3 regions of the Bacillus silvicola genome follow, and region 2 is predicted to be linked to each of the others. Evidence: riboswitches for the same ligand, from Rfam matches in the RefSeq annotation. Region 2 holds a riboswitch; each other region holds the start of a gene.
What was found. Region 2 has a riboswitch for lysine ahead of ACP6L7_RS12145 (amino acid permease). Riboswitches for the same ligand answer to the same signal wherever they lie in the genome.

Region 1 (3,874 bases), on a different contig from region 2:
TATTAAAAAGTTACAAATTCCTTCCAAACAAAAACACCTTGTCACAGTGTAGGAGAATGTGACAAGGTGTTTTTAAGTATGTCATATAGTATCTTGTTAACAAACAATACCGCGACTTCCCTGCAAAATATTTCTACCCTATACGCCATTAAATGGTCCGATTGTTGTATAGAATTAATTGTATTATTTGAATGACAAATAAATTTCTTGTCACTCTATACAATGTAAACAGCTTTCTATTTATAATAGGAAGGAACTAGATTCATATAATTTATTTTAAGTTTTACGAGTGGAAATTAACTCATCTGCACTAAAGGCTCAATTTTCGCCATAAATGATTGATGCAGCGCCTCGACACCTGTTACTAAATGAAGGCGGTCAATAACGACAGACACTTTAATTTCTGATGTACTTACCATTTTAATATGAATATCTTCTTCTTTTAAAGTAGTGAACATATTCGCAGCAACACCTGGATTAGAGACCATACCAGATCCTACAATTGATACTTTTGCTAAATGATTTTCATATTCTACTGATTCATAGTGAAGTGCTTCTTGGTTTTGTTCCAATACTTCTAAAGTCTCTCTTAAATCATTAGAGTGAATGGAGAAGGAGAGATGAACAGTTCCTTCATTTGTAATACTTTGAATGATGATATCTACATTAATATGTGCCGCTGCTAATGTAGAGAAAACGGTTGAAAGTGAACCATGTTCTAATCCTTTCATTGTGACACGCGTAATATTATCCTCAAATGCAATACCTTTAACGATTGATTGTTGTTCCATGTTACATTCTCCTTTTACAATTGTTCCGTTTTCTTGTGCCATACTTGAGCGAACTTCTAAAACGACATTATGGTTTTTCGCAAACTCAACAGCACGGGGGTGTAATACACCAGCACCGAGGTTGGCAAGTTCTAACATCTCGTCATAAGAAATTTCATCTAATTTATAAGCATCTTTTACAACTCGTGGGTCCGTCGTATATACGCCGGTCACATCCGTGTAAATATCACATTTTTTTGCTTTCAGTGCAGCAGCTAATGCAACAGCAGTCGTATCAGAACCACCGCGTCCAAGTGTTGTAATTTCATGGTCTTCACTGGCTCCTTGGAAGCCAGCTACGATCACAATCGTGCCTTCAGCAAGATAGGACTGTATACGATCTGTATGAATGTCAGTAATCCGTGCACTACTATGTACAGATTCTGTCGTAATACCAGCTTGCCATCCGGTTAAGGAAATGGCGTTATAGCCTTTTGCTTGTAGTGCCATCGTTAACAATGAAATGGTTACTTGTTCTCCTGTTGATAGAAGCATATCCATTTCGCGTTTACTCGGATTCTCTGTAATAGCGTTAGCAAGTGCTACAAGTTCATCTGTACTTTTCCCCATTGCTGAAACGACAGAGACAATGCTATGTCCTCGTTCATATTCTTCAATAATTAAATTTGCTACATGTTGAATGCGTTCGACGCTTCCAACAGAAGTACCGCCAAACTTTTGTACAATCGTTTCCATTACGAATTCCTTCTTTCGTCCATTTTTAAGAATAGGTTAGGACATATACAAATCCCAATATTCCTGTAGTTACCAGAGAGAAAAACAAAAAACACCATCTCAAATAAGTGAGGATGGTGCTGTTACAGGAAAAGGGAAACAGAAAACGGAGCTAATAAAAAAACCGCCAAAAAAGGAATATCATAAAAAATGATATCTCTTTTTTGTAGATAGCTCTTCACACGTACATGTCTGTACATATGACAGTTCTGTTTCTATTCGAAAACAGCCCCAATCGATAAATGCAGAGAAATTTATCAATTTCGGCAACACTTCCTTTCTTCTAAATTCATAGACATCTCTGTGTCTCCTTTAGAATACTTATAAGCGTTGCAACCTCTATCTCACGTTTTAGGCGAGAGTGTTTGATTTATGAAGTTGTTGGTAACATTTGTTTTATAATAATTTAAATTTTTCAGGGAATCAAGTGTTTTATATATATTTTAAAAATTCTATCTTTTTTGAGGGTTATTTTGTGAAAAATGTAGCAAAATAAATTCGGTGCATGTACATTAAAAATATAGAGCATGGGAGGTGGAAGGATGGGCAAGAAAAAGCCTATTTATGTAGCGACAGAAATGAAAACAACAATGGAGAAATTATGGGAATATACGCAAGAACCGGACCTACATACAGAGTGGGATGCACGTTTTACAGAAATCTCGTATTTGGAGAAAAAGGAGGGGGAGCCGCAGAAGTTTTTATATAAAACGAATATTGGTTTCGGACTTGAAATAGCTGGAGAAGGAGAATCGATAGGTGAAGTAAGAAAAGAAACTGGAGAGCGCATGTCTTCTTTAAAATTTTGGACAGACAATCAATTATCACTTATACAAATCGGGCGTGGTTATTGGAAATATACACCGAATGAAGAACATATTTATTTTGAGACGCAATATGATTATGATACAAGGCTTGGTCGTATAGGAAATGTGATAGATTCATATGTTTTTCGACCTTTATTAGGTTGGGCAACTGCATGGAGTTTTGATGCTCTCAAATTATGGTTAGAAAAAGACCTCCATCCTAGTATGTTAATTAGAAGAACGATGACGTATTGGCTCGTTTGCTTTTTATTTGCTTTCGTATGGTTATATCAAGGGGGCGTACCGAAAGTGATTTTTAGTCATCCAGAGGAAGTGAAGATGCTTTCTGAGTTAATCGGATCGAATGAAAGTAGTATTTCTATACTTAAAATAGTTGGATTTTTAGAAATAATATGGGGTGTTATGTGGCTATTGCCATTTCAAAAACGAAAGTTGTTTATATTACATATTGTTATGTTAATAGGCTTAACTATAGTGGCAGGAGTTACGAATATCACAAGTTTTACGCAACCGTTTAATCCGCTTACATTAAATTTTCTTCTAATAGGGTTATCGATTGTCGGTTATATAAATAGCACTAATTTGCCGAGCGCAAAAAATTGTAAGAGGAAGAGAAAGGGATAAATGTATGGCTAATATTTATGAGAGATTATTAGGAGATACCTATAAAAATCTTCATCCAAAATTACAGAAACGCTATGAGATTACAGAAAAAAATAGCTTTACTGGAGAAGGGAAGATGGATGAAATTTACGGAGGTTCTTTTTTCGTAAAATTGATATTAAAAATTGCATCGAAGTTTCGAATGTTTTTCTCTGAGCGGGGGAAGGAAGTGCCATTTACAATACATAATACCGTTGAACGAGATGAACATGGAAAGGAATTTGTGCGGTGGAATCGTACTTTTTATTTTCATAATAAGAAAAGGTATTTTAACGCTGTTATGCAGTTGGATGAAGAGAATAATGAAATTTTAGATTATTTTGGCAAACCGCATATGCTCGTTTCTACATTGAATTTTTATATTGATGAGGTGGGGGCAATACATATTTCTTCAAAGAAACAATGGTTTTACATGTTCGGAAGAAAAATACCGTTACCTAGATTTTTATACGGAGATGCAAAAATTGTAGAAAGTTATGATGAAACACTACAATGTTTTCGAATTCATGTACAAGTACGCAATCCGTTAATTGGTTCATTATTTTCATATAAGGGAACATTTGTGGAGAGGAAATAAAAAATATGAAAAATATAATAGTTGGGCTTGCTTGTTATATTATATTTCTAATATACGAGTGGTCGAATGTAAACCCTGTTGAAGCAATTATATTGTTATCTATTTTATTATTTATACCGATGTCATTTTGTATTATTGACAAAGAAACAAGAAATGGATCATATTTATTATTTTATAAATTTGGAGAATTTTTATATCCAATAGCAGCAGTTAGTGCGATGCTAGCTTTCGTAACAAATCAT
Region 2 (3,874 bases):
TGGCGATAGGGAAGGGAGATGAATTGCAATAAAAAACGAGCAAACAAATTTGTTTGCTCGTTTTATTTTATTTTAGTTCACATTTATCAAGTGGAATTACTTTCGTTTTCTTAGTAAATTTATATCCTAACCACAGTACTAAGAAGAGTGGTAAACCGATGTAAGAAACGAGTACACCGTTCCAATCAATAGATGCTCCCATAAATGCTCCGTAGTTTTGTCCTAAAATAACGATAACACAAAGTGTAAATGCAAAGATTGGACCGAACGGGAACCATTTTGCTCTATACGGTAAATCTTTTAAATCTTTCCCTTGTGCAACATAAGCTTTTCGGAAACGGTAATGACTAATAGCAATTCCTACCCAAGCAATAAATCCTGACATCCCAGAAGCATTTAATAACCAAATGTATACAACACCGTCACCGTATAAAGAAGCGATGAAAGCAATGCTACCAACAACTGATGTTGCGATTAATGCGTTAACAGGTACACCACGGCTATCTAATTTGCCTAAGAACTTTGGTGCTTTTCCTTGACGAGCTAAATCCCAAAGCATACGAGTTGATGCATACATTCCAGAGTTACCAGCAGAAAGTACTGCAGTTAAAATAACAGCGTTCATAACAGAAGCAGCGAAGGCAACGCCCGCTTTTTCAAATACTAGTGTAAATGGACTTACTGTTACATCACTTGCTGCAAGGCTATCAGTCGTATAAGGAATTAATAAACCGATAACGAGAATTGCTAAAATATAGAATAATATAATGCGCCAAAAGATAGAACGAATTGCTTTTGGAATATTGCGTTCTGGATCAGCAGTTTCACCAGCAGCCACTCCTAATAATTCAGTTCCTTGGAATGAGAAACCAGCAGCCATAAATACACCGATAATTGCCATGATACCGCCATTAAATGGTGCATCTGCAACAGTGAAGTTTTTAAAACCGACAGCTTCGCCGCCCATAATTCCAAAAATCATCATAAAGCCGACAATTAAAAAGATAATAATAGTAACTACTTTAATAAGTGCGAACCAATATTCAGATTCACCAAAACCTTTAACAGATAAATAGTTTAAGAGAAAAATAATAGCTAAGCAAAGTCCACTCCAAATAAGAGAAGGGGTATCTGGGAACCAAAATTTCATAATTAATGTTACGGCCGCTAGTTCAGCAGCGATCGTAATCGCCCAGTTATACCAATAGTTCCATCCAAGTGCAAAACCAAGTGATGGATCAACAAATTTTGTTGCATAAGTGCTAAAAGAGCCAGTAACAGGCATGTAAGCTGCGAGTTCTGCTAAGCTTGTCATTAAAAAATAAACCATAATTCCAATTGCGGCATATGCGACTAATGCACCGCCAGGACCAGCTGAATGGATAACACCACCACTGGCAAGAAATAATCCGGTACCGATTGTACCACCGAGAGAAATCATCGTAAGGTGACGAGATTTTAATCCGCGTTTTAATTCACCTTGTCCTTGTGTAGTTTGCTTTTTAGAGGTAGCTTGATTCGTTGCGCTATTCATGTTCAACACTCCTTTTCTAGTAAGATAGGAAGGAGCGGGGGAGAAAAATACAAAAAACCGCCAAAAGAATTAGGCGGAACGTTTCACAAATAACCACCCCCATCATACCCTTCCGTTAAGATAGCACCCCACGTCTACACGGTAATTTTGTAAACGTGACAGTTCTGTTCCTTTCGGAGACAGCCCCAGCTCATATTTCCAGAGATGAAATATAAACTTCGGCAACTTTTCCTTTCAAACGGAGTCGGTGACATTCTCTGTGTCTCGGCCGTTATACTCTTAAAAGTTGCAACCTCTACCTCATCGGATTGATGAGGATTTATTTATTGCTATGATTTTTAATATATGGCAATTGTAATGATTTTCTGAATATATTGCAAGGAATTTTGTTAGGAAAAGTCAAAAAATATCGGTTATTGTATAGGAAACGCTTGCAAAACTCCACCCGAACCTACTGTTATGTAACAATAAATAAAGAAAAAAATTGTTATACAAATGTTTCGCAAAAAATAATGAAAAACCCTTTAAAAGTGAAAGAAAATTCAGAAAATATAATTCGACATAACTATTAAAGGTGATTACTTCATTTATTTTGTTTCAAAGAAAAAACATATGTGTAAATCAAAAGAGTGAATATTCTTTCTTTTTGTGGTAAAATCGAAATACTGTTTAATTAAAAAGGGGACATCGTTATGAAATTAGAAACGGAAAGATTACATATTATCCCGTGTACGGAAGAATGGGTTCAAATTGCGAAGAATCAAGGATACAATAGCGGCCCGCATATTTCAGGGCATGTAGAAAGTGTAAAACAAGACGAAGCTTTATTACCTTGGGGCGCGTGGTATGTCATTCGGAAAGAAGATAAAATCGTACTAGGGGATATAGGGTTTAAAGGGAAACCAAACGAGGAACATACGGTAGAAATTGGTTACGGATTTATTGAGAAATATTGGAATAAAGGGTATGCAACAGAAGCTGTTAGTGAATTAATAAAGTGGGCTTTTCAAACAGGAGAAGTGGAAACGATTATAGCTGAAACACTCTTTGAAAACCATAGCTCCATTCGTGTATTAGAGAAATTACATATGAAAAGAGTGAATAGTACTGAAACGATGATAAATTGGAAGATTGAAAAATAAAAAATACCGCTCGAAGTAAATCGGGCGGTATTTTTATTAATTATGGTAGCATTTGTTTTTGATCTTTCGGATAGCTGGCTGTCGATACGTTAGAACGATTGGAATGATTACGGACAGCAATGAAAAGTGAAATAATAACGACAAGACCAACTGCAACGTAAGAAAGTGAAATAATAGTTGGATCCACTTTAAATGTAGTAAGCAGTGTGCGAATATTCGTGAAGATAATAAGACCACCAACTAATACACCAAGTAAATGGGGTGGAACGATGCGGACTAGCCATGCAGCAATTGGAGCTGCGACAATACCGCCAAGCATTAACGAAAATACCCAAACCCAGCTTACTTGTTCCCAGCCAAGTGAGATGAAGAAGCCGATTGTTGCAGCGAGTGAAACAGGAAATTCACTCGTATCTACAGATCCAATAACTTTTCTAGCTTCATTTCCTCTTGCTAGAAGAACGGGTGTCGTAATCGGCCCCCAACCACCGCCACCAGTTGAATCAACGAATCCAGCGAATAAACCAAGCGGCACAAGTTGTTTTGCAGACATACGCTTATTTGAAGTGACAATTTGTTTTTGAATGATGAATCGTAATAAAATATAAACCCCTAAAGTGAATAAAAATATTGAAATGTACGGTTTGATTACATCTCCAGGCAAATTACTTAAAAAACATGCCCCAACAAATGCGCCGATTGCCCCAGGTAATGTAAGCCTGGAAACTGTATATTTATCAACGTTTCCAAATTTGATATGAGATGCGCCGGAAGCTGCAGTTGTAACGACTTCAGCTAAATGAACCGATGCGGAAGCTACAGCTGGTGCAATACCAAACATTAATAATAGTGAAGTAGACGTTACCCCATACGCCATTCCAAGTGCTCCATCGATCAATTGAGCGAAAAATCCAATAATAGCAAAGACAATTAATTTCTGCATAAATAATCCCCCTGTAATAATAAATGAAAAAGACACTTTTCCCGTATGAGAAAAGTGCCTTTGGTTTTTCCAATCAGCAATAATTAAATTTGTTTCATTATAATACATATTAATCGTATAAATCAACTAGGTTTTAAAGTTTTTGAATTGAATGAAAGAAAAATAAAATATACAATAAAAGGATGGAGAGAAAGGGGAGAGAGACATGTTACGATTTGATCATCTTGTTCACGCAGTTCATGGTACACCGGAGGA
Region 3 (3,874 bases), on a different contig from region 2:
CCACACTTCTTTCCACGTCCAATGAATGAGTGGACAAACTTTAATAGATTGAAAGCGATGATCTTGATTTATAAACTTTGTATGCTTACGCGTTTCTGATTGTTCCCTCCTTAAGCCCGATATCCACGCTTTTTCCGCCGCTAATGATTTTTCTAACGGTAAAATTTTTCTAATTTTACAACAAAGATTCGGATTACTCTCCCATAATTTCTCACCATGCAACTTCGCTTGTTCATCAAGTGTAAATTCCGGCTGTTTTTCTATAATATTTAATGAAGGAAATCGTTCCCGCACCTTTTGAATTAATTCATACGTTTCTCGAAAATGTACATTTGTATCCAAAAATACAACTTTAGCGGATGGATTTACTTGGTTTATAAGGTGCAGCAAAACCATACCTTCTACCCCAAAGCTACATGCATATACAATTTCATCTTTATATTCGTTATAAGCCCAACTTAATACTGATAGCGCGCCTTTCGTTTCATCTTCTTCGGAAAATGAAACACTATTTTCTTCCCACGTTTCATACGTCAACATGTTTTTTCCCCCTGTAAAAGCAAAAAGACGGTTTTAACCTAATAAAATAGGTTAAAACCGCCTCTAGTTTTTCTAGTCAGCGCTTTTTACTTTAAACGTACTTTTTCACTTTTTTCTAATTGAATCACTTTTCCATCTTGCACAACAATTGTAATGGAACCATATTTCATATCAGCAAGCATCGCTTGAATTTTCTCAGATACTTCATCAAAATGTTCCCGTACACTCACGCGAACAGCCCCCCTTTTTATTCATAAAAAAAATCTTTCCCATTTCGAAAAGACTGTTCGGTAATATATTTTACCTTATCTTTCAAAATGGATTCCATTTTGCTGGATTTAGCACCTTGCTTTCTATAAGCAGGTTGCCGAGCTTCGCCGGGCCAGTTCCCTCCGCTTCTCTTGATAAGCTTTGTATTTGTATTTTATCACAATTCTGATTTTTTTCAATCCTAGTTTTCCGATATATTTTAATTATTTTATTTTATAAAAAAGGAATTGCCCATCCGAACAACTCCTTTTTCCTATTTAAACAAGTTCTTTAATACGTATGCGATCGTTCCCAATAATATTTTCATATGTTTCACGCTCTACAACAATTTGTGATGTTCCGCCTTTTGCAAAGACGACAGCTGGTCTACGAATACGATTATAATTATTCGCCATCGAGTACCCATATGCCCCCGTACAAGAAATTGCTAGTAAATCAGAAGAAGCAACTTGCGGTAAGTTAATATCCCAAATCAGCATATCTCCACTTTCACAGCATTTCCCAGCAATCGAAACGAGTTCCTCATTCTCAAGATTCCCTCGATTCGCCAACATCGCCTCATAACGCGCTCCATATAGAGCCGGTCTTAAATTATCTGTCATCCCACCATCGACTGAAACATATTTCCGAATACCAGGAATCTCTTTCACCGCTCCAACTGTATAAATTGTTGTTCCCGCATCACCTACGATACTACGACCTGGTTCAATCCATATTTCTGGAAGCGGGTATTCACATACTGTAAACTGCTCTCTTATCGTACTTGTTACAGCCTCCACATACGTTTCAAGTGTTAACGGTGTATCAGACTCCGTATAACGTATACCGAAACCTCCGCCTACATTCAATACTTTCACTACATAGTTTGTTCGCTCTCTCACTTCTTCTAAAAATTGACGTAGTACTTCAATTGCTCGAACAAAACCAGCCGTTTCGAATATTTGTGATCCGATGTGCGAGTGAATTCCTAGCATATTATAATTTGATTTTTGCAAAGCTAGCTCAATCGCTTGCATCGCTTGACCATTTGAAACACCAAATCCAAATTTCGAATCCTCTTGGCCTGTTGTTATATATTCGTGTGTATGTGCCTCTACTCCTGGCGTTACACGGATTAATATGTTCACAAACTTTCCATGTTGCACTGCTAAATCATGTAAAATTTCTAATTCTAAGAAATTATCTACTACAAAACAACCGATATTCGCCTGAAGAGCCATAATTATTTCTTCTGCTGTTTTATTATTTCCGTGAAAATGAATGCGCGATGCCGGAAATCCTGCTTGAAGCGCAGTATATAATTCTCCTCCAGAAACAACGTCTAAAGACATATTCTCTTCACGAGCTACTCGGCACATCTCCATGCACAAGAACGCCTTGCTTGCATATGCTACTTGATAAGAGAAACCACTTTCTTTAAAAGCACGATGAAACGCGCGGCACTTTCCTCGAATAGACTCTTCATCGTATACATAAAGTGGTGTTCCGTATTGTTTTGCTAGCTGCGTCGTATCGCACCCACCAATTTCTAAGTGTCCTTGCCCATTGATTCGGCTTGTGCCGTGTAAATACATTTAAATTCCTCCCTTATTTCCTCTAAAACTCATAACCCCAATCTTCTATTCATTGCAGCACGCTTTTAGATAGACAAAAAACGCGCGGAACAATGTTCACACGCGTTTCTTATTAGGAAAAATATATATTGAAAAAATAAACGAGTTGTTATCTTCTCAAAATAAGAAACCGCATCAACATCTCCAAATAGCTCTCCATAAAATAAATCTTATGACAGTACTACATTTATTCAATGCAGTCCCAATATATGAATAAGATGGTTATTCTTATATTTCGGCAATAGTCCCTTTCAACCTATGATCACAGATTCCATTAAATCTCCCATAGCTTACTCTTTCCTATCGCGGCCTCTACCTTTGAGAGTAGATGAGGTAAGTCTATTTAATTTTCAAACATCTAATTGTTGCTATTAACAATACCAAAGGACCATTTTATTTGTCAAACAATTTTTTATATTGTTTTTTTACAGTTTAATTTTGTATCATTTGGTAAGCGCTTTACTGAAACCTTTGTCACTTCCCATTCGCCCTCTTCGTTATTAAATGTAATCGTTACCTTCTCAAATGGTGGAGCAATTTTCCCAGCAACACGTTCATACTTCGTTACTTCAATACTCGCTTGAAATAAATATGTACCACTATACACTTTTTTTAAACTAATAATTTTAGGACATTGATAAGGCTTCAAGCTCCCATATTGTTTTTCAATTGCTTTATTTATTTTCGGAAATAAAACAGAATAAAGGGCATCTTCCATAAGAGGTGCATCATATTGTGCTACCGACACACTCGGTGAAGCAAAAAGTATAACACTACTGCATACTATAAAATATAATAATTTTCGCATTATAACCTCCGTTTTATTACTCGATTCTTTCTGCGCACGATAATTATCATACATAGAAACTCCGTTTTATTGTCTCCCACTGCCCTTTTTCTACTCAATTATTATAAAAAAGCCCACAACTCTCTTTTATTTTCGTATAATGATACTCATAGTATAATAAACATAATAATAAAGGACTGTTCGTATATATAAAATGAGGCGCTAATCAAACCGGCTCACAAGAACTGTCATGCTTTTAGGAGAGGAGTATATTATGCTACAAAATCTGTTTCCAAAACTGCGATTTGCACTAGTTGCAGTCGTTTTATTATGGATAAAAACATATATTGTGTACAAGCTAGCATTTGATATTAGAATTGATAACTTCTTTGAAGAATTTATGCTTTTTATTAACCCACTAGCTTCGTTACTTTTATTTTTTGGTTTCGCTTTACTTGCATCTAAGTACCGAAACCGAATTATTATTGTAATTAGTTTTATACTGTCATTTATTTTATTTGGAAATGCAATGTTTTACGGGTTCTATAACGATTTTGTTACTTTCCCTGTTTTATTCCAAACAAATAATATGGCTGACTTAGGGACGAGTATAAAAGAACTCTTTACGTATAAAACATTACTTTTATTTGCAGACGCAATTATT

Region 1: it holds a riboswitch for lysine, as region 2 does, so the genes downstream of both, ACP6L7_RS03425 (aspartate kinase) here and ACP6L7_RS12145 (amino acid permease) in region 2, are expected to answer to the same signal.
Region 3: it holds a riboswitch for lysine, as region 2 does, so the genes downstream of both, lysA (diaminopimelate decarboxylase) here and ACP6L7_RS12145 (amino acid permease) in region 2, are expected to answer to the same signal.

The regions. Positions count from the first base shown of each region.
Region 1 is NZ_JBNGVC010000001.1:668,270-672,143, reverse strand. It holds gene ACP6L7_RS03425 (aspartate kinase) at 297-1,526, opposite strand; lysine riboswitch at 1,729-1,915, opposite strand; gene ACP6L7_RS03420 (DoxX-like family protein) at 2,108-3,016, shown strand; gene ACP6L7_RS03415 (DUF4166 domain-containing protein) at 3,021-3,632, shown strand; gene ACP6L7_RS03410 (YndJ family protein) at 3,638-3,874, shown strand, end outside.
Region 2 is NZ_JBNGVC010000012.1:49,230-53,103, reverse strand. It holds gene ACP6L7_RS12145 (amino acid permease) at 68-1,534, opposite strand; lysine riboswitch at 1,648-1,840, opposite strand; gene ACP6L7_RS12140 (GNAT family N-acetyltransferase) at 2,227-2,676, shown strand; gene ACP6L7_RS12135 (sulfite exporter TauE/SafE family protein) at 2,717-3,619, opposite strand; gene ACP6L7_RS12130 (VOC family protein) at 3,825-3,874, shown strand, end outside.
Region 3 is NZ_JBNGVC010000001.1:971,851-975,724, forward strand. It holds gene ACP6L7_RS05110 (phosphoadenylyl-sulfate reductase) at 1-540, opposite strand, end outside; gene ACP6L7_RS05115 (YezD family protein) at 627-770, opposite strand; SAM riboswitch class I at 843-951, opposite strand; gene lysA (diaminopimelate decarboxylase) at 1,068-2,384, opposite strand; lysine riboswitch at 2,565-2,746, opposite strand; gene ACP6L7_RS05125 (DUF3888 domain-containing protein) at 2,836-3,231, opposite strand; gene ACP6L7_RS05130 (LTA synthase family protein) at 3,485-3,874, shown strand, end outside.